One region of the Actinomadura luteofluorescens genome, then DNA from elsewhere that is predicted to be linked to it. Evidence: riboswitches for the same ligand, from Rfam matches in the RefSeq annotation. Region 1 holds a riboswitch; the other holds the start of a gene.
What was found. Region 1 has a riboswitch for glycine ahead of gcvT (glycine cleavage system aminomethyltransferase GcvT). Riboswitches for the same ligand answer to the same signal wherever they lie in the genome.

Region 1 (13,984 bases):
GGGCGGGCTGGCCAACGCCACCATCGTGGAGCGGCTCTGACGTGCCCTGCCCAGGCCACTTCGAGACAGGCTCTAGGCTTCCCGGTATGCCGAAGGACGCCGATCCGCGCGAGTGCTCGATCGCCGACACCCTGGACCTGGTCGGCGAGCGCTGGAGTCTGCTGGCGATCCGGGAGCTGAGCTACGGGGTGCGGCGGTTCGACCAGATCGTCCGCAACACCGGCGCGTCCCGCGACATCCTCACCGCCCGCCTCCGCAAGCTGGAGGCGAACGGCATCATCAGCCGCGAGCGCTACAGCGACCACCCGGTGCGCTACGAGTACCGCCTCACGCCCGCGGGCATGGAGCTGTGCGACGTGCTGCTCGTGCTGATGGCCTGGGGCGACCGGCATCTGCACCCGGACGACCCGCCCGTCAGCTGGCGCCACTCCTGCGGCGAGGCCGTCAGCCCCCAGGTCGTCTGCCGTCACTGCGGCGGCGAGGCCCGCCGCGGCGCCCACTCCCCGACCGGCCGAGGCGCCCGCCCCTGACCCCGCCCGCGACCGGCGGGGCGGGGGTGTGGCGGCACGGTGTCAGCGCTCGGCGGCCAGGCGGACGCCGAGGCCGATGAACAGCGTGCCCACGGTGGCGTTGAGTCGCCGGCGGGCGGTGTGCCGGCGGCGCAGCCAGTCTCCGATGCGTCCGGCGAGGACGCCGACCGTGCCGTCCACGAGGAACTCCAGCGCGATCAGGACGGCGCCGAGGATCGCGAACTGCGCCCACACGTGCCCGAGCCCGGGATCGATGAACTGGGGCAGGAACGCGATGGTGAAGGTGACCATCTTCGGGTTCAGCAGGTTGGTCAGCAGCCCGTTGAGATACGCCCGCCGCCCCGAGACCCCCGCCGGCGCCGCGTCCACGTCCCTGCGGTGCCGCAGGGTCTGCACGCCCAGGAAGATCAGGTAGGCGGCCCCGGCGACCCGGACCACCGTGAACGCGACCGGCACCGCCGCGAAGAGCGCCGCCAGCCCCGCCGCCGCCACGGCGACGTGCACGGCCTCGCTCGTCGCGACCCCGGCCGTGGCGAGCAGCCCCGCCCGCGGGCCGCCGCGCATGCCGCACCCGAGGACGAACAGCATGTCGGGACCGGGGATCACCATGGCGATGACGGAGGTCACGAAGAACAGCGCGAGCAGGTGCGGATCGATCGGCATGCGGTGATCCTCACACGGTTCCGGGGAGCGGCGGAACCGGATATTCCAGGACACCCGCCGGCGGGCGCGCGTCAGCGGGCCGGGGCGGGGCGGCGGTCGGCCGCCTGGGCGAGAGCGGTGGCCAGGTGGTCGCGGGCCCTGGTCTGGGCGGCTATGCGGGCGTCGAGGACGGCGAGGCGGTCGCGTGCGATCCGGAGGCCCCGCTCGGACGGGGGCGAGGCCGCCACGTCGCCGTCCAGGCAGACCGAGAACGCGCGCACGTCGTCGAGCGTGAGGCCGACGGCGAGCAGCTCCCGGATGTTGCGGACCCGCACGGCCGCGCTCCCGTCGTAGATCCGGTACCCGTTGTCCGCCCGCCGGGACGTGATCAGCCCCGCCTCCTCGTAGTGCCGCAGCGCCCGCGGCGTCGTCCCGGTGATCCGCGCCAGCTCGCCGATCCGCACCGCCACCACCTCCGCCCCCGGTTCTACCAGGCGGTCGGCTCTCTGGCTCAGGCGACCACCGCCCCTCCGTCCACCGCGAGGACGGCCCCGGTGACGAACGAGGCGTCCGGCGAGGCCAGGCGCGTGATCGCCCACGCGACCTCCTCGGGGCGCCCGACGCGGCCGAGCGGGGTGTGCTCGATCTGCCACCGCCGGAGCGCCGCCAGCCGCTCGGCGGACAGGCCCTGGTGCGCGCCGATCGGGGTGGCGATCGCACCGGGCGCCACGGCGGCCACCCGGATGCCGCGCGGCGCGAGCTCCAGCGCCCAGCTGCGCGTGAGCGTCTCCAGCGCCGCCTTGGTGGCGGCGTAGAACGCGTTGCCCGGCCAGCCCCGCTGCCCGACGGACGTGCTGACGTTGACGACGACCCCGCCGCCGTCCAGCGCAGGCAGCGCCGCCTGGGTCAGCAGGACGGGCGCCACCAGGTTCGTCGCGAGCTGCGGCGCGATCGCCTCCGGAGCGAGCGTCTCCAGGGTTCCGCTCCGGACGACCGCCGCGTTGTTGACCAGCACGTCCAGCCGTCCGTGCGCGTCCGTCACCCTGCGCACGATCTCCTCGGCGGCGCCGTCGCCGGTGATGTCGGCGGCGAGGGGCTCGATCCGGGGGTGTCCCTGCGCGGTCTCGGCCAGCGGTTCGGGCCGCCGTCCGACGGCCACGACCCGGGCGCCCTCGGCCGCGAACATGCGGGCCGTCGCCCGTCCGATGCCGGTTCCCGCGCCGGTGACCAGAACGACCCTGTCGTGTGAGTTCGTCTCCATGGCGCCAGCGTGCAACCCTGCCGCCAACGGCAGGGTCAACCCCGGGCGTTCCTGTCCAGGAGGAGTTCGGTGCCGGCGCGGGCACGGGCGGCGGCGGTGGGGTCGCCGTGGATTCCGGCGACCGCATCCACGGCCCGCGCCCCGCCGGCGAGCACGGGCTCGACATCCCGCTCCGGTAGCGCCGGAGCTCAGCACTCGATGACGTTGACGGCGAGGCCGCCGCGCGAGGTCTCCTTGTACTTGTCGAGCATGTCGCGGCCGGTGTCGCGCATGGTCTTGATGGCCTTGTCGAGCGAGACGAAGTGGCGGCCGTCGCCCCGCAGCGAGATCCGGGCGGCGCTGATGGCCTTCACGGCACCGACGGCGTTGCGCTCGATGCAGGGCACCTGCACCAGGCCGCCGACGGGGTCGCAGGTCAGGCCGAGATTGTGCTCGATCCCGATCTCCGCGGCGTTCTCCACCTGCTCCGGGGTGCCGCCGAGGACCTCGGTGAGCCCGGCGGCGGCCATCGAGCAGGCCGAACCGACCTCGCCCTGGCAGCCCACCTCGGCGCCGGAGATCGAGGCGTTCTGCTTGAACAGCACGCCGATCGCCCCCGCGGTCAGCAGGAACCGCACCACGCCCTCGTCGTCCCGGCCCGGGATGAACCGGTCGTAGTAGTGCAGGACGGCCGGGATGATGCCCGCGGCGCCGTTGGTCGGGGCGGTGACGATGCGGCCGCCCGCGGCGTTCTCCTCGTTGACGGCGAGCGCGAACAGGGTGATCCAGTCCATCGCGTGGAGCGGATCGGACGCCTTCTCGACCGAGAGCTGGCGGTGCAGCTGGGGAGCGCGGCGGCGCACCTTGAGCCCGCCCGGCAGGAGGCCCTCGCGGGTGCAGCCCCGGGAGACGCAGGCGCGCATGACCTCCCAGAGTTCGAGCAGCCCGTCGTGGATCTCGGCGGCGCCGCGGCCGAACGCCTTCTCGTTCTCCAGCATCAGCGCGGAAATCGACAGGCCCGTCTCCCGGCAGCGTTCGAGCAGCTCGGCGGCCGTGTCGAACGGGTACGGCAGGACGGTGTCGTCGGGCTTGATGCGGTCGGCGCCGGTGGCGTTCTCGTCCAGGATGAAGCCGCCGCCCACCGAGTAGTACACCTTGGCGCGCAGCTCCTCGCCCGAGGCGTCCAGAGCCGTGAAGCGCATCCCGTTCGGGTGGCCGGGCAGCGACTCCTTGCGCTCGAACACCAGGTGCTCGTTGACCACGAACGGGACGTCGTGGTCGCCGAACAGGCGCAGGGCCCCGCGCTCGCGGATCGCGGCGAGCCGCTCGTCCACCCGGTCGACGTCGACGAGCTCCGGCTTGTCGCCTTCCAGCCCGAGGATGACGGCCTTGTCGGAGCCGTGGCCCTTGCCGGTGAGGCCGAGCGACCCGTAGAGGGTCACGGCGACGGACGCGGTCTTCTCCAGCAGCCCGTCACTCTGGAGGCCCCGCGCGAACCGGTGCGCCGCCGCCATCGGCCCGCCCGTGTGGGACGACGACGGACCGATACCGATCTTGAAAAGGTCGAAAACGCTGATGGCCATAGCTACCTCGTTGTAGCCGCGCCCCCTCCCCCGGAGGGGAACCCCGGCCGGGGGAGGGGGCGCCGGAACGTCACAGGTTCGGGTACAGGGGGTGCCTGTCGGCCAGCGCCTTCACCCGGGCCGCGAGCGCGTCCCGGTCGAAGGACGGCTGCAGCGCCAGCGCGATCACGTCCGCGACCTCGGCGAAGTCCTCGGCGGTGAAACCGCGGGTCGCCAGGGCCGGGGTGCCGATGCGCAGACCGGAGGTCACCATCGGCGGACGCGGGTCGTTCGGCACCGCGTTGCGGTTGACCGTGATGCCGATGTCGTGCAGGCGGTCCTCGGCGTCCCGCCCGGTGAGCTCGGAGTCCACCAGGTCGACCAGCACGAGGTGGACGTCCGTCCCGCCGGTCAGCACCCTCACGCCGGCCTTGGCGGAGTCCTCGGCGAGCAGGCGCTCGGCGAGCAGCTTCGCGCCCTCCACCGTCGCCGCCTGCCGGGCACGGAACTCCTCCGACGCGGCGATCTTCAGGGCGACGGCCTTCGCGGCGATCACGTGCTCCAGCGGGCCGCCCTGCATCCCGGGGAACACCGCCGAGTTGATCTTCTTGCCGTACTCCTCGCGGGCGAGGATCAGCCCGCCGCGGGGGCCGCCGAGCGTCTTGTGCGTCGTGGTCGTCACGATGTCGGCGTGCGGGACGGGCGACGGGTGCAGCCCCGCCGCGACCAGGCCCGCGAAATGCGCCATGTCGACCATGAGCAGCGCCCCGACCGAGTCGGCGATCCGCCGGAACGCGGCGAAGTCGAGCTGCCTCGGGTACGCCGACCAGCCCGCCACGATCATCTTCGGCCGGTGCTCGGCCGCGAGCGAGGCGACCTCGTCCATGTCGACCAGGCCGTCCTCGGCGCGGACGTGGTACGGCACCACGTTCAGCACCTTGCCGGAGTAGTTCAGCCGCATCCCGTGCGTGAGATGCCCGCCGTGCGCGAGGTCGAGGCCGAGGATCGTGTCGCCGTGCTGGAGCAGCGCGAAGTACACCGCCGTGTTGGCCTGCGCCCCGCTGTGCGGCTGGACGTTCGCGTGCTCGGCGCCGAACAGCGCCTTCGCCCGGTCGATGGCGAGCTGCTCGGTGACGTCGACGAACTCGCAGCCGCCGTAGTAGCGGCGCCCCGGATACCCCTCGGCGTACTTGTTCGTCAGGACCGACCCCTGCGCCTCCAGCACCGAGACGGGCGCGAAGTTCTCCGACGCGATCATCTCCAGGGTGCCCTGCTGGCGCCGCAGCTCCGCCGCGACGGCCTCGGCGACCTCCGGATCGGCCGTCGCGAGGGAGTCGTTCAGGCTCATGCTTCCTCGATCAGCTTGTCGTAGGCGGCGGAGTCGAGCAGGTCGCCCGGCTCCTCCGAGATCCGCACCTTGAAGATCCAGCCCTCGCCGTACGGGTCGTCGTTGATGACCTTCGGCTCGTCCACCACCGCGGTGTTCACCGCGGTGATCTCGCCGCTGACGGGGGAGTAGAGGTCGCTGACCGACTTGGTCGACTCCACCTCGCCGCACGGCTCGCCCGCCTCGACGGCGTCGCCCTCCGACGGCTGCAGCTCGATGTAGACGATCTCACCGAGGGCGTCGGCGGCGTGCGCGGTGATGCCGACCGTGACGATGCCGTCCTCGCCACCGAGGCCCGACACCCACTCGTGCTCCTCGCTGTAGCGGAGCTCCTCCGGAACGCTCACGATCACTTCTCTCTTTCCACTGTGGGGGCGCGCCCCACACCGCCGGACAACTTGTTCAGGAACGCTTGCAGATCAGGGACGCTTGTAGAACGGCAGGGCCACCACGTCCACCGGCTCCTGCCGGCCGCGGACGTCCACGGCGAGGCCCGCCTCCTCGACGCCGCTGTCGAGGTACGCCATGGCGATCGGCGTGCCCAGTGTGGGCGACGGGGCGCCGCTCGTCACGATTCCGCACGGCGCGCCGCCGGACGTGACCACCTGGTACCCCTTGCGGGGCGCGCGACGCCCCCGCGCGACCAGTCCCACGAGCCTACGGCCCGGCGGGGTCTGCGCCTGCGCCGCCAGAGCCGACTTCCCCACGAAATCGCCTGGCTTGTCCAGCTTCACGACCCGGCCGAGGCCCGCCTCGAACGGCGTCGTCTCCGCCGTCAACTCGTTCCCGTACAGCGGCATCCCCGCCTCCAGGCGCAACGTGTCACGAGCCGACAACCCCGCCGGGACGACCCCCTCCACCGCCGCGAGCGCCCGCCACAACCCGACCGCGTCGGCCGCGTCCACGAACAGCTCGAACCCGTCCTCGCCCGTGTACCCGGTGCGCGCCACCAGCGCGTCCACGCCCGCGACCCGCCCCGCCAGGATCGCGTAGTACTTCAGGTCCCCCAGCGGCGCGTCCGTGAACCCCTCGAGGATCCCCTGGGAACGCGGCCCCTGCAGCGCGATCAGCGCGTACGAGTCGGACCGGTCGTCCACCGCGGCCTCGAACCCCGCGGCGCGCTCGACCAGCGCCTCCCGGACCACGGCGGCGTTCGCGGCGTTCGCCACCACCATCCACGTCTCGTCGGCGAGCCGGTAGACGATCAGGTCGTCCAGGACGCCGCCGTCGTGCCCGCAGATCATCGTGTAGCGGGCCTTGCCCACCGGCATCGGCGACAGATTCCCGACCAGCGCGAAGTCCAGCGCGGCCCCCGCGCCCGGCCCCGAGAGGAAGATCTCCCCCATGTGCGACAGGTCGAACAGCCCCGCACCCGTGCGGACGGCCTGGTGCTCGGCGGTCTCGCTCGCGTAGCGCAGCGGCATCAGATAGCCCGCGAAATCGACGAGATTCGCGCCGAGGTCCTCATGGACGTCGTGCAGCGGCGTCTTCTTCACGGTCGGATCGGCGGACATGGGATCGGCTCCTTCGTCACGGGCGCGCGTGGTCCATCGTCCCACTCGCGCACCGGGCGTATCGGTGCCTCCCCCTCTGTCATCGGCGCCTGAGAGCTTCACCCGCCGCAACGCGGCCGGCTTTCACCTTCGGCGGGGGACCACGGTCCCCGCTTTCCAGAGGTCGCCTGGCCCGTGCGGTCCATGGGCCTGAGAGGTTCCGGGGAGGATTTGCTCCTTCGGCGTCCCCCACCGGCTGCGAGGGACTCTCCCGCACGGGATCATCAGCTGTCGAAGAAGGCTAGCAGTGTTCATTGCTTTTTTTCAGGTCGGGGCCTTGGGGGCCCCGACCTGAAAAAACGCGTGCGATCGCTGCATCGCTCCGGCTCGCCTGGCGGCTCGCTGCGCGATCAGGTTCTCGCAAGCTCGAACCTGCCTTTGGACGCGATCGCGAGTGTTGAGGCTGTCGCGGGGCTGAGGCGGCGGCTGAGGTGGCTTCGTTAGACGGTGCTGCTGGGGTGCGCCTGTTCCGCCAGTCCCTTGGCCCGGGTCGTCTCGGCTGTTGCGCTCCTTGTTGGTGTTGCGGTCTCCCCCGCTTCGGCTCGGGACGATGGTTGGGGTTCGGGTCGCCTTCGGCGTTGCGCGGGTGGGGGTTCGGGTCGCCTTCGGCGGTTTGGGGGTGGGCGTCTTTGTTTAGTGGGGGGTGGGGGGAGTGGACATGGACTTCACGCAGGTTTGGAGGGCGGTTCTGATCTTCTGTAGCTCGTCGGGGGCGGGGGTTCTCGTGGGGTTGGGGGTCGGCATCTGGACGCCTTGCTTTTGCATGCAGTCGTTGAAGGCCTTGACCGCCTTGGACTGGGCCGGGGGCAGGGGCGTCGTCTCGGTGCCCTTGCCGGGCTTGGGGGTGGACGGGGCCGTCGTCGCGGCGGTCGGGGGCGGGGGTGACGAGGCGCTCGTCGGCTTGCCGTCGTCGCCGCCGCAGCCGGCCAGGGCCAGGGGCAGGATCAGCGCCGTTGCCGCTATGTGACCGCGCTTCAAGGGAACCTCCGTGGGGCGGGTGGGGGCTCATGATGCGGGGTCGGCCCTTCCCGTGGATACGGGCTCCCGTGCCAATGACGCGCGGGCGGGTTAGCACCGCGCATCAAAGCGGCCTCCGGCGCGTGCGGCTTCTGCGTTCGCTTCAACCGGAACGCGGGCCGTAACGTACTCTGAACTGGTTGTCGGAGATCACCCCCGGGTGCGGGGTGGACGGACCCGGAGGGCACGCCGCATGGTCTACTACCTGGCTGGAGCGTTGATCCTCTTCTTCGGCCTGCTGGTCTCCATCGCGCTGCACGAGCTCGGGCACTTCACCTTCGCGAAACTGTTCAAGGTGCGGACCACGCAGTTCATGGTCGGGTTCGGGCCCACCATGTGGTCGAAGACCAAGGGCGAGACCGAGTACGGCGTCAAATGGATCCCGCTCGGCGGCTACATCCGCATGATCGGCATGCTGCCGCCGCGCAAGGGCGACGCGCCGGGGCAGGTGCGGCGGATCAGCACCGGGCCGTGGCAGGGACTCATCGAGTCCGCGCGGGGCGCCTCGCTGGAGGAGGTCGGGCCCGGCGACGGCGACCGCGTGTTCTACGCCAAGAAGTGGTGGCAGAAGATGCTCATCATGTTCGGCGGGCCCGCGATGAACCTGCTCCTGTCGGTGATGTTCTTCGCGATCCTGCTGATGGGCATCGGCGTCAACCAGCCGCAGCCGGTGATCAAGGAGGTGGCCGAGTGCATGGTGCCGGCCAGCGCCAAGGTCACCGAGTGCCCCGCGAACGCGGCGCCGACGCCCGCGCGGCAGGTCGGCCTCCAGGCCGGCGACCGGATCGTGGCCTTCGACGGCAAGAAGATCGACGAGTATCCGCAGCTGCAGCGGCTGATCCGCGAGGACGGCGGCAAGACCGTCCCGATGACCGTCCGGCGGGACGGCAGGGACGTGCGGCTGAACGTCCCCATCACCCGCAACCAGATGTACGACCTCAAGGACGAGGACAAGGTCGTCAACGTCGGGTTCCTCGGCATCACCCCGTCCAGCGGGATCGAGCGGCAGGGGCCCGGCGCGGTCGCGAGCACCATGGGCGACCTGACCGCGCGCACCGTCGGCGCGCTGGTGCGCATGCCGCAGAAGATGGTCGGCGTGTGGAACGCCGCCTTCGGCGGTCACGAGCGCGACCCGAACGGGCCGATCGGCGTCGTCGGCGTCAGCCGGATCGGCGGCGAGGTCGCCGCGTCCCACGACTTCACCGGCACGCAGAAGGTCTCCTTCTTCGTGATGCTGCTCGGCTCGCTGAACCTCGCCGTCGGGCTGTTCAACCTCATCCCGCTGCTGCCGCTCGACGGCGGGCACATCGCCGGCGCCCTCCTGGAAGCGATCAAGAAGGCGTTCGCGCGGATCCTGCGCAGGCCCGACCCGGGTTACGTGGACGTCGCCAAGGCGCTGCCGGTCACCTACGTGATGGCCGTCGTCCTGATCGTCATGGGCGGCCTGCTGATCTACGCCGACCTGTTCAATCCGATCCGCGTCACCGGGTGACGTCCGGCATCGTGCCGGTCTTCAGGAAACCGTCCAGCGCGGCCCGGTAGGGGGCGATGTCGAGGCCCTGCCGCGCCAGCCACGCGTCCGACCCGTAGGTCCCCGCGTAGCGCTCGGCGCCGTCGCAGATGAGCGTGACGACGCTGCCGCGCTCGCCGCGGGCCCGCATCTGCGCGATCAGCTCGGCCGCGCCCCACATGTTCGTGCCGGTCGAGCCGCCGACGCCGCGGCCGCTGACCTCGCTCGTCCAGCGCATCGCCGCGATGGACGCCGCGTCCGGCACCCGGATCATCCGGTCGATCACCGTCGGCAGGAACGACGGCTCGACGCGGGGACGGCCGATGCCCTCGATCCGCGAGCCCGCCGCCGTCCGGGCGGGATCGCCGTCGGCGAACGAGCCGTGGAACGCCGACCCCTCGGGGTCGACGACCGCGAGCCGCGTCTGGAACCGCTGGTAGCGGGCGTACCGGCCGATCGTCGCGGACGTCCCGCCGGTGCCCGCGCCCACCACGATCCAGGACGGCTCGGGGAACCGCTCCAGCCGCATCTGCTCGAAGATCGACTCGGCGATGTTGTTGTTGCCGCGCCAGTCCGTCGCCCGCTCGGCGAAGGTGAACTGGTCCATGAAGTGGCCGCCGCACTCCGCCGCGAGCCGCCGCGACTCCTCGTAGATCGCCGACGGGTCGGCCACCAGATGGCAGCGGCCGCCGTGGAACTCGATGAGCTGGATCTTCTCCGGGCTGGTGGTGGCGGGCATGACCGCGACGAACGGCAGGCCGAGCAGCCGCGCGAAGTACGCCTCCGACACCGCCGTCGACCCGCTGGACGCCTCGATGATCGTCGTGTCCTGGCGGATCCAGCCGTTCGCCAGCCCGTACAGGAACAGCGACCGCGCGAGCCGGTGCTTCAGCGAACCCGTGGGATGGACGGACTCGTCCTTCAGGTAGAGGTCGATGCCCCACTCCGGCGGCAGCGGGAACACGTGCAGGTGCGTGTCGGCGCTGCGGTTGGCGTCGGCGTCCACGAGCCGGATCGCCTCGGCGATCCACGCCCGGTATCCGGGATCGCAGCGGTCCACGATGCGGCTCATGGCGGCTCTCTCCTTGATCGTCGGCAGGGTCCCACGATATCCGCGCATGTCACGGTGCATCATTGAGGAGGCGGGGGGCAGATGATCGAGATGTTCGACGAACGCATCGTGGCGACCGGGCGGCTTCCGCTGTTCGGCTTCTTCGTCGCGTTCATGGTCACTTTCGTGCTGACGCGGGTGAACGTCCGGCTGATCCGCGCGGACGTGCGCTGGTGGTTCCGGAACGTGAAGGCCGGCGACGTGCACATCCACCACGTCGTGTTCGGCGTGGTGCTGATGCTGATGGGCGGGGTGGCGAGCCTCGCCGTCCCGGACGCCTACGTCGGCCTCGACCTCGCCGCGGCGGTGGTGTTCGGCATGGGCTCCGCCCTCGTCCTGGACGAGTTCGCGCTGATCCTGCACCTCAGCGACGTCTACTGGACGGAGAAGGGCCGCGCGTCCGTCGACGCCGTGTTCGTCGCCATGGCGGTGACCGGGCTGCTGCTGCTCGGCATCCGCCCCCTCGGCTACGAGGGCATCGCGCCCGACCCGGGCACCGGACTGATCACCCGCGTCTACGTCGCCTCCCTCGCGGTCAACCTCGTCCTCGCCGTGGTCACGCTGCTGAAGGGCAAGATCTGGACGGGGCTGCTCGGGCTGTTCGTGCCCGCGCTGCTGATCTTCGGTGCGATCCGGGTGGCGCGGCCCGGCTCGCCCTGGTCGCGCTGGCGCTACGACCCCGGCTCGCGCCGCTACCAGCGGGCCGTCCGGCGCGAGACGAGGCTCAGGCGGCCGCTGATCCGCGCCAAGATCTGGGTGCAGGAGTTCATCGCGGGCCGGCACGACCTCATCCCGCCCGAGCTGCTGCAGCGCCGCACCGAGGCCGCCGAGCGGGCCCGCCGCCGCAAGCTGGCCCGCGCCGCCGCCCGCGCCGAGCGGCGCGCCGAACGCCGGGCCGAACGCGGCCGGGCGCGCCGGGCCGAGCGCAGGGCTGCACGTCGCGCCGCCGCGCGGGCGCAGCGGGAGGCCGTCGAGCGTGCCGAACGCAACGCCGCGGCCCGCGCCCACCGGGAGGCCGCCGCCCGGGCGCGCCGCCGCACCCTGTCGCGCGTGCGGGGGCAGACCGGGTCGCGCCTGCGGACCCGCGCCGCGTCCGCCCGGCGTGCCCGCGGCCGCGCGCACGGCGACGAGCCGCCGTCCGGGGAGCAGCCGCCCGCGCAGGCCCCCGAGCTCAGTCCATGACGGGGGCGACGGCCCGGACCGTGTCGATCGTGTCGGCTTCGGCGGCGGACTTGTCGGGCCGGTAGCGCAGGACGCGGGCGAACCGCAGCGCGATGCCGCCGGGATAGCGGGGGCTGTGCTGGACGCCGTCGAACGCGATCTCGACGACCAGTTCGGGCCGGACGTGCACCGTCCAGGAGTCCTCGCGCACGGCCAGCGCGCGCAGCTTCTCCGTCTGCCAGGCGAGCAGCTCGTCGGTGAGCCCCTTGAAGGTCTTGCCGAGCATGACGAAGCCGCCGGTCTCGGGGTCGCGGGCGCCGAGGTGCAGGTTGGACAGCAGGCCCTGCCGGCGGCCGTGCCCCCACTCGACGGCGAGGACGACGAGGTCGAGGGTGTGCCGGGGCTTGACCTTGATCCAGCCCGCGCCGCGCCGCCCGGCCGTGTACGGGGTGTCGAGGGACTTGACCACGACGCCCTCGTGGCCGCGCGCGACGGCCTCGTCGAAGACCTCCTTGGCCCGCGCGGGGTCGCCGGTGACCGCACGGGGCATCCGCAGCTCCTCCGGGACGACCCGCGCGAGCGCCTCGTACCGCTCGGCCCCGGGCGCGTCGAGCAGGTCCTCGCCGCGCGCGCCCTGCGGAGGGGCGTCGCCGGCCTCCACGAGGTACAGCACGTCGAACAGGAAGACGGCCAGCGGCACCGGCTCGGTGTCCTTCGCCGTGCGGGTCGCGGTGCGGGCGGAGGTGACCTGGAACGGGTGGGGGCGGCCGTCCGGCCGCAGGGCGATCAGCTCGCCGTCGAACACGGCCTCGCGGACGGGCAGCCCCCGCACCGCCTCCACCACCTCCGGCAGCCGGGAGGTGATCTCGTCCAGCGTCCGGGTGAACACCCGGACCCCGCCGCCGGACACGTGCACCTGCGCGCGGATGCCGTCGAGCTTCCACTCGACGGCCGCCTCGCCCCTGAGCTTGGCGAAGGCCTCGTCGACCGACGGCGCGGCGGCGGCCAGCATCGGCTTGACCGGCCGGCCCACCTCCAGCGTGAACGCGCGCAGCCCGTCCACCCCCTCGGCGAGGGCGGTCGTCGCGACCGGGCCGAGCGAGCCGCGCAGCATGAACGCGCGCCGGACCTCGGCGGACGGCACCCCCGCCGCCGCCGCGATCGCCTCGGCCATCACCCCGTCCAGCGCGCCCTGCCGCAGCTCGCCCGCCAGCAGCCTGATGAGGAAGCCCTGCTCGGGGGCGGTGGCGCGGCCGAACAGCGCCGCGAGCAGCTCGCGCCGCCGGGCGACCGAACCGGGCCCGGACACCGCGCCGATCTCGCCGAACGCCGCGTCCACCCCGGGGACGGTCAGGGACGGCTCCGCGGCGGGCGGCGGGAGGTCGCGCAGCGCGGCGTACCCCACCCCGATCTGGCGTTGCGGCAGCTCGCCGGACAGGTAGGCGACCACGGTCGCGGCCTCGCCCGCGTCGGCCGCGCGCAGGCACTCCGCGAGCGCGGACACCTTGGCCTTGCGGCCCGAGGTGCCCGCGACCGCCTCCGAGGTCCGTGCGATGTCCGCTATCAGCATCCCTTCATTGTGACCACCGGGTCTGACGAACGGCACCGCCAGGGGGCCTGGTCACGCGCGGCGGCCCTGGTTACGTTGGCGGGTGGCGGGAACGGTCGGCGGGACGGGAGTGAGGAGCGCGGCGTGGGCCTTCAGCGTCCGGTCGAGCCTTTCCACCGCCCCTACTCCGGCCCGGAGCCGCCGGCCCCGGGACGCCGCCCGCGCAGGCTGATCGCGCTGCTCGCGGCGGCCATGGCGCTCGCCGCCGCGGCGGTCGTGGTCGTCCTGGTCATGTCCGGGGGGAGCGAGCAGCAGGCCGCCCGGCGGACGCCCCGGGGCGGCCCGTCGCGGACGCCGCCGGGCAGCCCGTCCGCGACGCCGGGCCCGCCCGAGAAGGTGATCAACGCGCTCCCGGCGCCGTGCGGGACGGTCGCGGCGGCCACGGCCGAACGGGCCGTGCCGAAGGCGACGCGGCGGCAGAGCGCGAACTCGACGCTCACGACGTGCACGTTCTCCTCGACCGGCTCGGCGTTCCGCTGGCTGCGAGTGGAGGCGCACCTGTACGCGCCGGGCGACACCGCTTCGCCCGTCCAGGACGCCGAGGGCTACTACGACGCGCAGTGGGCCCAGGCGCACGACGCGCCGCTCGTGCGGACCGTCACCCTGGAGCGCCGGGACGGCATCGGGGACGAGGCGTACCGCTGGTTCAAGACCGACGAGGG
Region 2 (13,984 bases), 3.1 Mb from region 1:
TCCGCTGGCGGGACGCGGCGTCGGCGCGCTTGGCGGCCATGACCTTCTCGACCGTCCCGCCGGTGATCCAGCCCGCCGCCGCCTCCAGCGCGAACCCCTGCGGGCCCCAGGCGCCGGAGCGCAGCGCGGCGGCGACGCGCCCGGCGAGGGCCGCGGGCGGCAGGACGAAGCCGAGGCTCAGGCCGGGCGCGAGGCGCTTGGAGAGGCTGTCGACCAGCACGGTGCGGTGCGGGGCGTGCGCCGCGAGCGGCTCCGGCCCGCCGCCCGGAAGGAACGCCCAGACCCGGTCCTCCACGGCGTGCAGGCCGAGCCGCTCCAGCGCGCCGGCCAGCTCGGCGCGGCGCTCCTGCGGCATCGTGGTCCCGCGCGGGTTGTGCAGCGTCGGCTGGACGTAGACGGCGCCGAGCGGGGCGGCGCGGTGGGCGTCGGCGAGCGCGTCCGGGCGCAGCCCGTGCTCGTCCATCGCGATCGGGACGGGCGTCACGCCGAGCCGGGCCGCGATCCCCTTGATCACCGGATAGGTGAGCGCCTCGACGCCGAGCCGGCCGCCCGCGGGCACGAGCGCCGCCACGGCTCCCGCGATGGCCTGCCGGCCGTTCCCCGCGAACAGCACCTCGGAGGGGTCGGGCCGCAGGCCCGGCGAGGCGAGCAGCGCCGCCGCGGCCTCGCGGGCGGCGGCTGTCCCGGCGACCCCGGCGGGACCGAGCGCGGCGTCCAGGACGTCCGGGCGGCGCAGGCGCTCCAGCCCCTCGGCGAGCAGGGCGCTCTGCCCGGGGACCACGGGGTGGTTCAGCTCCAGGTCGACGCGGGCGTCGGCGGGCTCGGCGAGCGCGGGCCCCGGCGGGTGCTCGCCCGCGCGGACGAAGGTCCCGCGCCCGACCTCGCCCACCACCAGGCCGCGCCGCGCCAGCTCCCGGTACACCCGGTTCGCCGTCGAGCCCGCGATGCCGCGGCGTCGCGCGAACGCGCGCTGCGGCGGCAGCCGCTCCCCCGGGCGGAGCCGCCCCGCCGCGATGTCGGCGGCCAGCTCGTCCGCGACCCGCCGGAAGTCGTCCATGCGAACCTCCGCATTGCACCGAGAACAATGTCGTTATTGCACCGATGATAGCGCGACTTCTACTCTGGGAAAACTCGAGTCGACTGGAGTGCAATGATCTCGTACGCGGCCGTCGCGGCCATCGCCCTGTTCGCCCTCGGCCTCGTCCTCACCCCGGGGCCCAACATGATCTACCTGGTGTCGCGGTCGGTGACGCAGGGCCGCCGCGCCGGGCTGATCTCGCTCTGCGGCGTCGCCGCGGGATTCCTCGTCTACGTCGCGGCCGCCACCGCGGGCCTCACCACGATCTTCACGCTCGTGCCGCCCCTCTACACGGCGATCAAGCTGGCCGGCGCCTGCTACCTGCTGTGGCTGGCGTGGCAGACGCTGCGGCCGGGCGGCACGACCGCCTTCGAGCCCCGGGACCTGCCCGCCGACCCGCCGCGCCGGCTGTTCGCCATGGGCCTGGTCACCAACCTGCTCAACCCCAAGATCGCCGTGCTGTACGTGTCGCTGCTGCCGCAGTTCGCCGACCCCGGGCGCGGCCACGTCGCCGTCCAGATCCTGCTGCTCGGCGCCGTCCAGGTCGTGATCGCCGTCACCGTCAACGCCCTCATCGTGCTCGGCGCCGGCTCCATCGCGTCCTTCCTCGGGCGCAGGCCCGGCTGGCGGCGCGCCCAGCGCTACCTGATGGGCTCGGTGCTGGCCGCCCTCGCCGTCCACATCGGCCTGCGGCCCGCGACCGCCTGACCCGGCGCGCCCGCCCGCGGGGGACGCGCCCCGCGCCGCCGCGCCGGACCTTGCCATGATGGGCCGGTGATCGCACGCCAGGACGAACCCGGCGGCCGGGAGCCGGACGGGCGCCCCGACGCCTCCATGTCGCTGCTCGCCGACCTCTTCGCCGGCAAGCACCTCGACCCGGGCTACGCCGCGGCCGCGGCGCGCCGGGCCGCCTCCGGCGGTGCCGCGCCGCGGCCGCGGCGGCTGCGCGGCGCGGGCGTCCTGCTCGTCCTCGCCCTCGCCGGGGCGCTGGCCGCCGTCGCCGGCGTCGAGGCCCACCGCGGCGAGCCCGTGGCCGCCGAGCGGCGCTCCAAGCTCGTCGACCAGATCCATGCCCGCACCGCCGAGACCGACGCCCTCCAGCACCGGCTCGACCGGCTGCGGGCCGACACCGAGCGGCGCCGGGCCGCCGCGCTGGCCCGCAGCGCCGAGGGCCGCCGCGTCCGGCGGGCCGTGGCCGCGGCGGGCGCCGCGGCGGCCGCCACCCCCGCCGCCGGCGAGGGCCTCGTGGTCGCCCTGGACGACGCCCCGGCCGCGCCGGGCCGCGCCGCCGACGCCGGCCGGGTCTATGATCAGGACCTCCAGGTCCTGGTGAACGGGCTGTGGGCGGCGGGCGCGCGGGCCATCGGCGTCAACGGCCAGCGGCTCACCCCGACCACCGCGATCCGCGCCGCCGGCGAGGCGATCATGGTCGACTACCGGCCGCTCGACGGACCCTACGAGGTCACGGCGCTCGGCGACGCCGGGCGCCTGCGGGCCGCCTTCGCCGGCTCGTCCGCGGACCGGCGGCTCGCGGCGCTGCGCGACCGGTTCGGGATCAGGTACGGCACGCGCCGCTCGGGCGCGCTGCGGCTGCCCGCCGCGGGCGCGTTCCGGCCGCGGTACGCCGTCCCCCGCGACGGGGGCGGCCGGTGAGCGGGGGAGGGGGGACCGGGGAATGATCGCGCTGATCGGGCTCGTCGTCGGCGTCACGCTGGGCCTGCTGATCCAGCCGGACGTGCCGCTCTGGCTCCAGCCCTACCTGCCGATCGCGATCGTGGCGGCGCTCGACGCCATGTTCGGCGGCGTCCGGGCCCGGCTGGAGGGGATCTTCGACGAGAAGGTCTTCACGGTCTCCTTCGTCAGCAACACCGTCATCGCCGCGCTGATCGTCTTCCTCGGGGACAAGCTCGGCGTCGGCTCGCAGCTGTCCACCGGCGTCGTGGTCGTCCTCGGCATCCGGATCTTCTCCAACGCCGCGGCCATCCGGCGGAAGCTGTTCGGCGCGTGACCGGCGGCGAGGCCACACGGCGCGACGAGGCGCCACCGGGCGGCGAGCAGATACCGGAGGACGAGCAGGCCCAGGAGGACGAGCAGGCCCGGGGAGAAGAGCAGGCCCAGGAGAAGGAGCAAGTCGGACCGGGGCCCGGAGGCCTGCGCGCCCTCGCCGATCTGCTGCGCCCGCGCGTCAGCCCGGGGCAGCTCGTCGGCGGGCTCCTGTGCCTGGTGCTGGGGTTCGCGGTCGCCGCCCAGGTGCGCTCGACCGAACGCGACACCACGTTCGCCACCGCGCGGCAGGACGAGCTCGTCGGCATCCTGGCTGACCTGGGCCAGCGCTCCGAGCGCCTGAGAGGCGACCTGCGCGACCTGGAGGAGACGAAGGCCCGGCTGGAGCGGGACGCCGAGGGCGGGACGGCCCTGCAGGAGGCGCGCGAGCGGGCGACCGCCTACGGCCTGCTCGCGGGCACGCTCCCGGCCGAGGGCCCCGGCATCGAGCTGCGCATCGACGATCCCGGCCGCGGGGTGAAGGCCCTCAACCTGCTGGACGCCCTGGAGGAGCTCCGCGACGCGGGCGCCGAGGTCATCCAGGTCGGCGACGTGCGCGTCGGCGTCGACACCCACTTCCTGGACGAACGCGACGGCATCCGCGCGGACGGCAGGCTCCTCACCGCCCCGTACCGGTTCCTGGCGATCGGCGACCCGCACACGATGACGACGGCGCTGGGCATCCCGGGCGGCCTCGTCCGCACGCTGGAGGGCGCCGGGGCCCACGTACTGATCACCCGGCGCGCGAAGGTGGCCGTCGGCGCGGTACGGTCTCCCTAGAGGGGACGGGGACGGTCGACCGACCGCCGGGCCGGGACGTCGTGATCGCGGCGGTCCGCGCGGCGGCATGGACCTGCGATCATCGGCGAATGTAGTTTGGTGCAGCCGGTTCACCGTTCCAGTTGACCCCTCGGGCAATACCCGCGTAAGTTGCGGCGACCGTCGTGTGAGCGGGCGGTGAGTTGGACCGTGGCCGGGGGCGGGTCCCCGGCGTGGGTTGGGTGAAGGATGCGCGTGGCGCAGGCGGTCCCCGCTACGGCGGGCGGTCCGCGGGCGGCACGCCGATGGTAGGAGGCCGAGCCGATCGATGCCGAGCGTCTACTGCACGCAGTGCGGTCACGCCAACCCGGATGATGCCCGCTTCTGCTCGAACTGCGGCACTCCGCTGAGGAGTTCGGCGCCGCCGCCTCCCCGGGAGTCGCCTGGCGAGTCCACGTCCACGATCTCCATCGGGGGGTTCGAGGCGCTGGACACCGACGCCGGCGCCGAGGAGCCGGTCGGGCCCGACCAGATGGCGATGGAGGCGCTCCCCCCGGGAACCGCGCTGCTCGTCGTCAAGCGCGGACCCAACGCCGGCAGCCGCTTCCTGCTCGACAAGGACCGCACGTCCGCCGGACGGCACCCCGAGAGCGACATCTTCCTGGACGACGTCACCGTCTCCCGCCGGCACGCCGAGTTCGCCCGGCAGGGCGGTGTGTTCTCCGTCCGCGACACCGGCAGCCTCAACGGCACCTACGTCAACCGGCAGCGGATCGACCAGGCCGGGCTGTCGGGCGGCGACGAGGTCCAGATCGGCAAGTTCCGGCTGGTGTTCCTGACCAATCCGGCCCACGGCTGACGGAACGCGGCGAGGTCGCGGCGAACGATGGGAGGGCCCTTGAGCGCGGAGCCGGCCCCGTCCCCGATGACCATCGGGGACGTCCTCGGGCTGCTCAGGCCCGAGTTCCCCGACATCACCATCTCCAAGATCCGCTTCCTGGAGTCCGAGGGGCTCGTCGAGCCCGAGCGCAGCCCGTCCGGCTACCGCAAGTTCGGCGAGGCCGACGTCGAGCGCCTGCGGTACGTCCTCACCGCGCAGCGCGACCACTACATGCCGCTGCGCGTCATCAGGCAGCACCTCGAGGCGCGCGACCGCGGCGAGAGCGTCCCGCCGCTCGGTGACCGCCGCCCCGGCCCCGCCGCGCCGGACCGGCGGCGCCCCCGCACGCTCGTGGCCGCCGACACCACCGCGCCGGACCCCGCCGTCCGGCTCACCCGCCGCCAGCTCCTGGACGGCGCCGGCATCGACGAGGCCCTCCTCGCGCGCCTGGAGGAGTACGGCCTCGTCCGCCGGACGGGCGCGCACTACGAGGGCGAGGCGCTGAACATCGCGCGCGTCGCGGCCGCGCTCGGCGAGTTCGGCTTCGAGGTCCGGCACCTGCGCGCCGTCAAGGCGGCCGCCGACCGGCAGGTCGGCCTGATCGAGCAGATGGTCGCGCCGCAGCTGCGCCGCCGCAGCCGCGGCGCGCACGAGCAGGCCGCCGAGACGGCGCGTGAGATCGCCGCGCTGTCGGTCCGGCTGCACGCCGCGCTGGTCGGCGCGGGTCTGCGCGAGAGCCTCGACCACTGATCGCGCGGCCGTGGAGGTTTTTGCCGCCCCCCGTGCGCCGCGAGCTGTCCGAGCCTGGGTGTACGTTGGCTACATGGTTCGGTCAGGAATCGATCCGCTGCACATGGTGATCGAGACAGCGAGAACCAGCAGGGAGCCGCAGTGAAGCAGATGGAGGTCGTCGGCGTCCGGGTCGAGATGCCCTCCAATCAGCCGATCGTCCTGTTGAAGGAGACGGAGGGCGATCGCTACCTGCCCATCTGGATCGGGGCGGTCGAAGCGACCGCGATCGCCTTCGCCCAGCAGGGGGTGCTGCCCGCCCGGCCCCTCACCCACGACCTGTTCCGCGACGTGCTGGACGCCCTGAGCGTCCAGCTCCGCACCGTCAACATCACCGCGCTGCGCGAAGGGATCTTCTTCGCCGACCTCATCTTCTCCAACGGCGTCGAGGTGAGCGCCCGCCCGTCCGACTCCATCGCCCTCGCCCTGCGCACCGGCGCCACGATCTTCGCCAGCGAGGACGTCCTGGAGGAGGCCGGCGTGGCCATCCCCGACGAGCAGGAGGACGAGGTCGAGAAGTTCCGCGAGTTCCTCGACACGATCTCCCCGGAGGACTTCGGCCGCGCCGGATAGGCCGCCCCCACGCCGGACGGGCCGCCCCTGCGCCCACCCCGAGGTGGGCGATTCCCGTGGCGTATGTCACTCTGGAGTGCGAGTTCATGCCATGGGGCGAATGGTCGCCCATTGCGCCGGACCTGGCGGTTTTTGCGGGGGAACCATCGGGGTATGGACTGCGTGGGTGGCGAAGGTGCGCAGTTTGCCCACGTGAAGCCGGTTCATCCGGGCATGCGACGCGCCGACGGTGAACGTTGACCACACCCTGACCGGCACCTACCGTGCTGGTGGAACACCCGTGGTGTAATTCGTCAAACCCCCTTGACGAACCGCCGCGGGATGATAGAAGCCGGAGGTCCGCGTGGCGGTGAGCAGCGGCGAGGGCAAGGCGACCCCCGACAGGCGCGTGGCGTCCCGCCGTGCCGGAGAGCAGGGTCTGCTCTTCGACACCCAGGTGTCGGTGCCGCCGGAGGATGTCGGCTACCGCGGCCCGACGGCGTGCGCCGCGGCGGGGATCACCTACCGGCAGCTCGACTACTGGGCCCGCACGAAGCTGGTCGAGCCCAGCGTGCGGTCGGCGCAGGGGTCCGGCAGCCAGCGGCTGTACAGCTTCCGCGACGTCCTGGTCCTGAAGGTCGTCAAGCGGCTCCTGGACACCGGCGTCTCGCTGCAGCAGATACGCACGGCCGTCTCCCACCTGCGCGACCGCGGCGTCCAGGACCTCGCCCAGATCACCCTGATGAGCGACGGCGTCAGCGTCTACGAGTGCACCTCGCCCGACGAGGTCGTCGACCTCCTCCAGGGCGGGCAGGGCGTGTTCGGCATCGCGCTCGGACGGGTGTGGCAGGAGGTGGAGGGCAGTCTGGCGGAGCTGCCCGCTGAACGCGCCTCCACCGGCGACGACGACCCCGCCGGACAGCACCACGACGAACTGGCCGACCGGCGGCGCGCCCGCCGCACCGGCTGAGGCCGGGCCTCAGAGCGCCTCCTTGCGCTGCAGGAAGGCGAACGCCCCCCACCCCGGCAGGACCGGCAGCCACAGCGTCAGGAGCCGGTAGAGCAGCACCGCCGACGTGGCCGTCTCCGCCGTCAGCCCCGAGATCGTCAACGCCAGCGTGAGCGCGCCCTCGACGGCCCCGAGCCCGCCCGGCGTCGGCGCCGCCGACCCGACCGCGTTGGCGGTGAGGAACACCAGCACCACCGTCGTCCACGGCAGCGACCCGCCGAACGCCCGGACCGACGCGTCGAGGCACAGCGTGAACGCCAGCGTCAGCAGCAGGGTTCCGCCCATCCCGGTGGACAGCTTCTTCGGCGACTGCAGCACGTCCACCAGGCGCGGCACCACGCCGGAGAACATGGCCCTCAGCCGGGAGGCGACCACCCTCCGCACCCGCGGCACCGTCAGCGCGAGCCCCGCGAGCAGCCCCAGGCCGAGCACCGCGAGGACGATCGTCCGGGACGGGGCCAGGTCCTGCGTCGCCTTCGCCGTCGAACCGGTCAGGAACCCGAACAGCACCAGCAGCAGGATGTGGGTGACCATCCCCACGAGCTGGGAGGCGCCCACGCTCGCGACGGCGAGGGCGGGCCGGACGCCCGAGCGCTGCAGGTAGCGCGTGTTGACGGCGACGCCGCCTACGGCCGCCGGCGCGACCAGCTTCACGAACGACGCCGCCAGCTGCACCAGGACCGTCCGCCACAGCGGCAGCCGCTCGGGGACGAACCCCATCAGCATGAACGCGGCGGCGACATAGGTGAGCGCCGCCGCCCCGAGGGCCGCCGCCACCCAGTGCCAGCTCGCCGTGGCCGCCAGACGGCCGATGTCCAGGCTCGTCACCTGCGGGATGACGATGTACGCCGCGACCGACAGCGCCACGATGCTGACGATGGTCCGGGGCCGGAACCGCTCCAGCTTGGCCGGGGGCGCCTCCGTCTCCGGCTTCAGCCGGACGATCTGCTCCCGGATGCGGGTCAGCAGGTCCTTGTGGCGCCGCAGCGCGGTGCGGGTCTCCCGCGACAGCGCCACCCGCTGGAGCAGCGGCACCGCCCCGCCGAGGGCCTCCTCGCCCAGCACCGGCGCCGCGGTCCGCACCGCCCGCTCCGGCCCCGTGCGCAGCGCCAGGGTCGTGAGCAGCTGCGCGAGGTCCAGGCGCAGCGCCAGGTCGCCGGCCGCGGTCTCCCCGGACCGCAGGTCGGTGAGGTAGGCGAGGCCGTCGTCGCCGACCAGGACCGCCTCGCCCTCCAGCCGCCGGTGCGCGAGCCGCCCCGCCTGCAGGGACCGGAACTGCCGCCACACGTCCGCCAGCAGCTCGTCGGTGACCTCCCCGTCGGGGACGTCCCCGAGCCGCCGCCCCGGGACGTGCTCGTAGGCCAGCAGCGCCGCCTCGGTGCCGACCTCGCACGTGCCGACGAGCCGCGGCGTCCGGGCGCCCGCGGCGTCCACCGCGTACGCCATCAGCGACTCCAGTTCCAGGGACCGGCGCAGCGACCGCAGCGTCCGCCCCGTCGTGGCGCCGCGCAGCCGCAGCAGCCGCCAGACCCGGTACAGCAGCCCGGCGGTCTGCTGGTCGCGGTCCAGGACGCGGACCTCGATGTCCCAGTCGCCGTGCGCCCCCCGGCCCGCCGGGAGCCGGGCGCCGTACCCGTCCTGGGGGCAGGAGGCGAGGGCGACGCCGTAGCGGCGGCTCTCGTCGGCGGCGTGCGCGTCGTCCAGGCGCGCCCCCCGCTGCGGGCGCAGGCCGAGCCGTTCGAGCGCGGCCACCACGGCCGCGCCGGACGGGCGCGGGTTCGGCGTCCCGACCGCGTAGAGGGTGCCGTGGCCGATGGCGCGGCCCAGCAGGTAGGTGGCCGCCAGCGCGGCGACGGAGGCGTAGGACGCGGTCAGCCCCGTCAGCGCCGCCAGCCCGATCATGGTCCAGGTCGCGGCCTGCCAGCGGGCGCGGCCCGCCATCCCGACCGCGCTGACGAACGCGATCACCGGGGCGATGTCGGTGTGCACCGGCGCGGTCTCGGTGCCGCCCCAGATCAGCGAGTCGAGCACGCCGCCCGGCGCGGCCCGCACCACCAGGTCGTCCAGGCCCACCGTGACGCCGAAGGCGATCATCGCGGCCAGCAGGGCGATCGCGACGCGCATGCCGTCCTTGTGGAACAGCCGCTCGATCGCGAACGCGATCGGGACGGCCAGCACCCCGAAGCTGGACACCAGCGTCGCCAGCGTCAGCAGCGGCCGCGGCGCGTGCGCGGTGCCCTGCGCGATGTCGGTCTGCAGGCCGTGGGTCGTCTGCTGCGCGATCGACACCAGCAGCATCACCGCCGCCAGCCCCACCACGGACGCCGCGAACCGGATGGCGTCGGAGGGCCGGCGGATCCGGTACGGCTGGGCGGGCTCGTCGACGGGCGCGGCCGCGGCGGCGCCCTGCGCCGGGCGCACCGCGCCGTCGTGGGTCTGTGTCACGCCGTACCGCCGCCCTGACCATCCGCCATCGTGATCAGCGTCCCAGACCCGGCGGCGCGCCGTCGAGTCGCGGGGCCGCCGCCGGGACGCGCGTCCATCCCGCAGCCTCATCTCCCCGCCCCCGTGCGGCCCGGAACCGTCGCGTCCCAGGTGAGTCAGCACATGGTACTCGCCGGTACGGCCCCGGCGCCCGGCGGCGCGGCCCCTTGCGGCGGGCCGGAACGACGTCGCGGACGCGCCTTTGGGTAGGGTTCGACCTAGGACATGCCGTCGACCCTGTGCGGGAGAGACCCCACGCCGCCAGCGTGGGGCGCCGAAGGGGCAACCTCCCCGGAACCTCTCAGGCAAAAGGACCGCGCGGGCGAGGCACCTCTGGAAAGCAGGCGCCGGTCCCCCCACGGGGGCGGGCGGCTCACCGAAGGGGAAACCCCGCCGCGCGGGTGAAGCTCTCAGGTGCCGATGACAGAGGGGGAGACCGGCCCGCCGGCCAGCGCCGGCGGCGCACCTGAGCGACCGCAGCAGCCAGGAGGCCCTCCATGACCGCCCAGTTCTTCGCCCCCGTGGCCGCGCCGCAGCATCCGCGGTCGGCGTTCGCCGACCGGCATGTGGGCCCCTCGCCGGACGACCAGGCGAGGATGCTGGCCGCCATCGGCTACTCCGGCGCCGAGGCGCTGATCGACAAGGCGGTCCCCGCCGCGATCCGCACGTCCCGGCCGCTGGACCTGCCGCCCGCGCTGAGCGAGACGGCCGCGCTGGACCGGCTCCGCGAGCTGGCGTCCCGCAACACCGTCCTGACGTCCATGATCGGGCTCGGCTACCACGGGACGACCACGCCCGGTGTGATCATGCGCAACGTGCTGGAGAACCCGGGCTGGTACACCGCCTACACCCCCTACCAGCCGGAGATCTCCCAGGGGCGCCTCGAAGCCCTGCTGAACTTCCAGACGATGGTGGGCGACCTGACCGGGCTGCCCGTCGCGAACGCCTCCATGCTGGACGAGGGCACCGCCGCCGCCGAGGCCATGGCACTCGCGCACCGCGTCTCCAGGCGCAAGGAGCCCGGGACGTTCCTCGTGGACGCCGACGCCCTCCCGCAGACGATCGAGGTCGTCCGGACCCGCGCGATCCCGCTCGGCATCGAGGTCGTCATCGCCGACCTGTCCGGCGGCCTCCCGGACGGCGACTTCTTCGGCGTGCTGCTGCAGTACCCGGGCGCGTCCGGCGCCGTCCGCGACCTGGAACCGGTCATCGCGCAGGCCCACGAGCGCGGCGCCAAGGCCGTCGTCGCGGCCGACCTGCTCGCGCTGACGCTGCTCCGCCCGCCCGGCGAGTCCGGCGCCGACATCGCGGTGGGCTCCGCGCAGCGGTTCGGCGTCCCCTACGGGTTCGGCGGCCCGCACGCCGGCTACATGGCGGTCGGCGAGGGCATCCAGCGCCAGCTCCCCGGGCGGCTCGTCGGCGTGTCCGTCGACGCGGACGGCGCCACCGCCTACCGGCTGGCGCTGCAGACCCGCGAGCAGCACATCCGCCGCGAGAAGGCCACCAGCAACATCTGCACCGCCCAGGTCCTGCTCGCCGTGATGGCGAGCATGTACGCCGTCTACCACGGCCCCGAGGGCCTGGCCGCGATCGCGCAGCGGACGCACCGCCGGGCCGCCGAGATCGCCGCGGGGCTGCGCGCCGGCGGCGTCGAGATCGTGCACGACTCGTTCTTCGACACCGTCCTGGCCCGCGTGCCCGGCCGCGCCGCCCAGATCGTCGCGGCGGCCCGCGAGCGCGGGATCAACCTGCGCCCGGACGGCCCCGACCGGGTCGCGATCGCCTGCGACGAGACGACGCTGCCCGAGCACGTCACGGCCGTGCTGGACGCGTTCGGCGCCGCCGCGGCCGGCGACGTCCCCGAGGCGTTCCCGGACGTCCTGCGCCGCGAGAGCCCCTACCTGACCCACCCCGTCTTCCACGCGCACCGCTCCGAGACCGCGATGCTGCGCTACCTGCGCAGGCTCCAGGACAAGGACATCGCGCTCGACCGCTCCATGATCCCGCTCGGCTCCTGCACCATGAAGCTGAACGCCACCGCCGAGATGGAGCCGATCACCTGGCCCCAGTTCGCCGACCTCCACCCGTTCGCGCCGCTCGACCAGGCGGCCGGCTACGTCGAGCTGATCGGCGAGCTGGAGGGCTTCCTCGCCGAGATCACCGGGTACGCCAGGGTCTCCGTCCAGCCGAACGCCGGCTCCCAGGGCGAGCTGGCCGGCCTGCTCGCCATCCGCGGCTACCACGCCTCCCGCGGCGAGGAGCACCGCGACGTCTGCCTGATCCCCTCCTCGGCGCACGGCACCAACGCCGCCAGCGCCGTCATGGCCGGGATGCGGGTCGTCGTCGTCACGTGCGACGAGGGCGGCAACGTCGACCTCGACGACCTGCGCGCCAAACTCGCCGCGCACGGCGACCGGCTCGCGGCGATCATGGTGACCTACCCGTCCACGCACGGCGTCTTCGAGGAGACGATCACCGAGGTGTGCGCGGCCGTGCACGAGGCCGGCGGCCAGGTCTACGTCGACGGCGCCAACCTCAACGCGCTCGTCGGCCTGGCCCGCCCCGGCGAGTTCGGCTCGGACGTCTCCCACCTCAACCTGCACAAGACGTTCTGCATCCCGCACGGCGGCGGCGGCCCCGGCGTCGGCCCGATCGGCGTCCGCGAGCACCTGGCCCCGTTCCTGCCCAACCACCCGCTGCGCGAGGAGGCCGGCCCCGGCACGGGCGTCGGCCCCATCTCCGCGGCCCCGTGGGGATCGGCCGGCATCCTGCCGATCTCCTGGGCCTACATCGCGATGATGGGCCCCGACGGCCTGCGCGCAGCGACCGAGGGCGCCATCATCGGCGCCAACTACCTCGCCGCCCGCCTCGCCCCGCACTACCCGATCCTCTACACCGGCCGCAACGGCCTCGTCGCGCACGAGTGCATCGCCGACCTCCGCAAGATCACCAAGGAGACGGGGGTCACCGCCGAGGACGTCGCCAAGCGCCTCATCGACTACGGCTTCCACGCCCCCACCCTCTCCTTCCCCGTCGCCGGCACCCTGATGATCGAGCCCACCGAGTCCGAGGACCTCGCCGAACTCGACCGCTTCTGCGACGCCATGATCGAGATCCGCCGGGAGATCCAGCGCGTCGCCGACGGCGGCTACGACGCCGACGACAACCCCCTCAAGAACGCCCCCCACACCGCCGCCTGCCTCGTCTCCGACGACTGGAAGCACGCCTACACCCGCGAGGAGGCCGCCTACCCCCTCCCGTCCCTCCGGGAGAACAAGTACTGGCCCCCCGTCCGCCGCATCGACCAGGCCTACGGCGACCGCAACCTCGTCTGCTCCTGCCCGCCCCCCGAAGCGTTCGAGGACTGAATTGGATTGTGGTTGTTCTGGGTGAGGCGCCTGGGGGCGCCTCACCCAGAACAACCACGTGCGATCGCTGTGTTTATTGCAGTGCTCTCCTCCTTCGGGCCTGGCGGCCCTCCATCGTCGGGCACCGCGTGCGATCGCTGGCATCGCTTCGACTCGCCTGGCGGCTCGCTGCGCGATCAGGTTCTCGCTTTGCTCGAACCTGCCTTCGGACGCGATCGCGGTGGTTCGGGTCGCTGGTGGCTTGGGGGTGGGCTGGGCGCCGTTCACGTCGTCTTGATGGTCGGCGATGATCGCGCGGGCCTGGGGGCCGCCGGTTGGGTGCTGTCGCGCGTGGCGCCGGGCTTGGCGGGGCGCGGGGGCGGCACGGGCGATGGATTTGTGATCTTGCTTGGGTTTTGGGTGTCGTCGCGGGACGGGGGCGGCGCGGATCGCTACGCTCTTTGCGGACCCCGACCCCCAGAGGGCAGAAGAGCGATGATCGAGTCTCCGGACGCGGTATCCGACGACGCGGCGCGACTGTGCGAGGAGGCCCGCGGCCTCGCCGAGGACGGTGAGGCCGAGCGGGCCGCACTGCTGTTCGAGAGGGTGCTCGCACTGGGCGACACCCCGTTCCGGGCGCGGGCGGCGCTGGGGCTGGCGGTCGTCCTCGACGACGCCGGGCACGTCGAGCGCGCCCGGGAGGCCGACCGGGCCGCGATCGCCACCGCCGACCCCGAGTACGGGCCGCGCGCCGCCTACCACCTGGCGCTCACCCACGAACGGGCCGGCGAGCAGGAGCGGGCGGCGCCCGCCTGGCGGGTCGTGGTCGACTTCGGCAACCCCGCCTACCTGCCGCCCGCCCACCTGGCCCTCGCCCGGATCGCCGACGACGCCGGCGACTTCGACACCGCCCGCGGCCACTGGGAGGCGGTGATCGCGACCGGGGACGCCGAGTACGGGCCGCCCGCCGCGCACGACCTGGCCCAGCGGCTGCTGGAGCGCGACGAGCCCGCCCGGGCCCAGCGAGCCCTGACCGCCGGGCT

Region 2: another riboswitch for glycine. It lies ahead of gcvP (aminomethyl-transferring glycine dehydrogenase); the one in region 1 lies ahead of gcvT (glycine cleavage system aminomethyltransferase GcvT).

Annotation. Positions count from the first base shown of each region.
Region 1 covers NZ_JACCBA010000001.1:6,204,662-6,218,645, forward strand. The annotation lists gene BJY14_RS28950 (thiolase family protein) at 1-40, shown strand, start outside; gene BJY14_RS28955 (winged helix-turn-helix transcriptional regulator) at 87-530, shown strand; gene BJY14_RS28960 (LysE family translocator) at 573-1,193, opposite strand; gene BJY14_RS28965 (MerR family transcriptional regulator) at 1,265-1,636, opposite strand; gene BJY14_RS28970 (SDR family NAD(P)-dependent oxidoreductase) at 1,684-2,433, opposite strand; gene BJY14_RS28975 (L-serine ammonia-lyase) at 2,622-3,995, opposite strand; gene glyA (serine hydroxymethyltransferase) at 4,066-5,322, opposite strand; gene gcvH (glycine cleavage system protein GcvH) at 5,319-5,708, opposite strand; gene gcvT (glycine cleavage system aminomethyltransferase GcvT) at 5,781-6,875, opposite strand; glycine riboswitch at 6,949-7,038, opposite strand; glycine riboswitch at 7,043-7,138, opposite strand; gene BJY14_RS28995 (hypothetical protein) at 7,548-7,892, opposite strand; gene BJY14_RS29000 (M50 family metallopeptidase) at 8,125-9,423, shown strand; gene cds1 (L-cysteine desulfhydrase Cds1) at 9,413-10,513, opposite strand; gene BJY14_RS29010 (hypothetical protein) at 10,595-11,734, shown strand; gene BJY14_RS29015 (ATP-dependent DNA ligase) at 11,724-13,283, opposite strand; gene BJY14_RS29020 (hypothetical protein) at 13,407-13,984, shown strand, end outside.
Region 2 covers NZ_JACCBA010000001.1:9,354,387-9,368,370, forward strand. The annotation lists gene BJY14_RS42975 (aminotransferase-like domain-containing protein) at 1-1,057, opposite strand, end outside; gene BJY14_RS42980 (LysE family translocator) at 1,151-1,786, shown strand; gene BJY14_RS42985 (DUF881 domain-containing protein) at 1,853-2,731, shown strand; gene BJY14_RS42990 (small basic family protein) at 2,754-3,086, shown strand; gene BJY14_RS47595 (DUF881 domain-containing protein) at 3,083-3,901, shown strand; gene BJY14_RS43000 (double zinc ribbon and FHA domain-containing protein) at 4,209-4,739, shown strand; gene ftsR (transcriptional regulator FtsR) at 4,779-5,510, shown strand; gene BJY14_RS43010 (bifunctional nuclease family protein) at 5,652-6,122, shown strand; gene BJY14_RS43015 (MerR family transcriptional regulator) at 6,466-7,071, shown strand; gene BJY14_RS43020 (lysylphosphatidylglycerol synthase domain-containing protein) at 7,081-9,555, opposite strand; glycine riboswitch at 9,827-9,921, shown strand; glycine riboswitch at 9,922-10,031, shown strand; gene gcvP (aminomethyl-transferring glycine dehydrogenase) at 10,092-12,962, shown strand; gene BJY14_RS43030 (tetratricopeptide repeat protein) at 13,437-13,984, shown strand, end outside.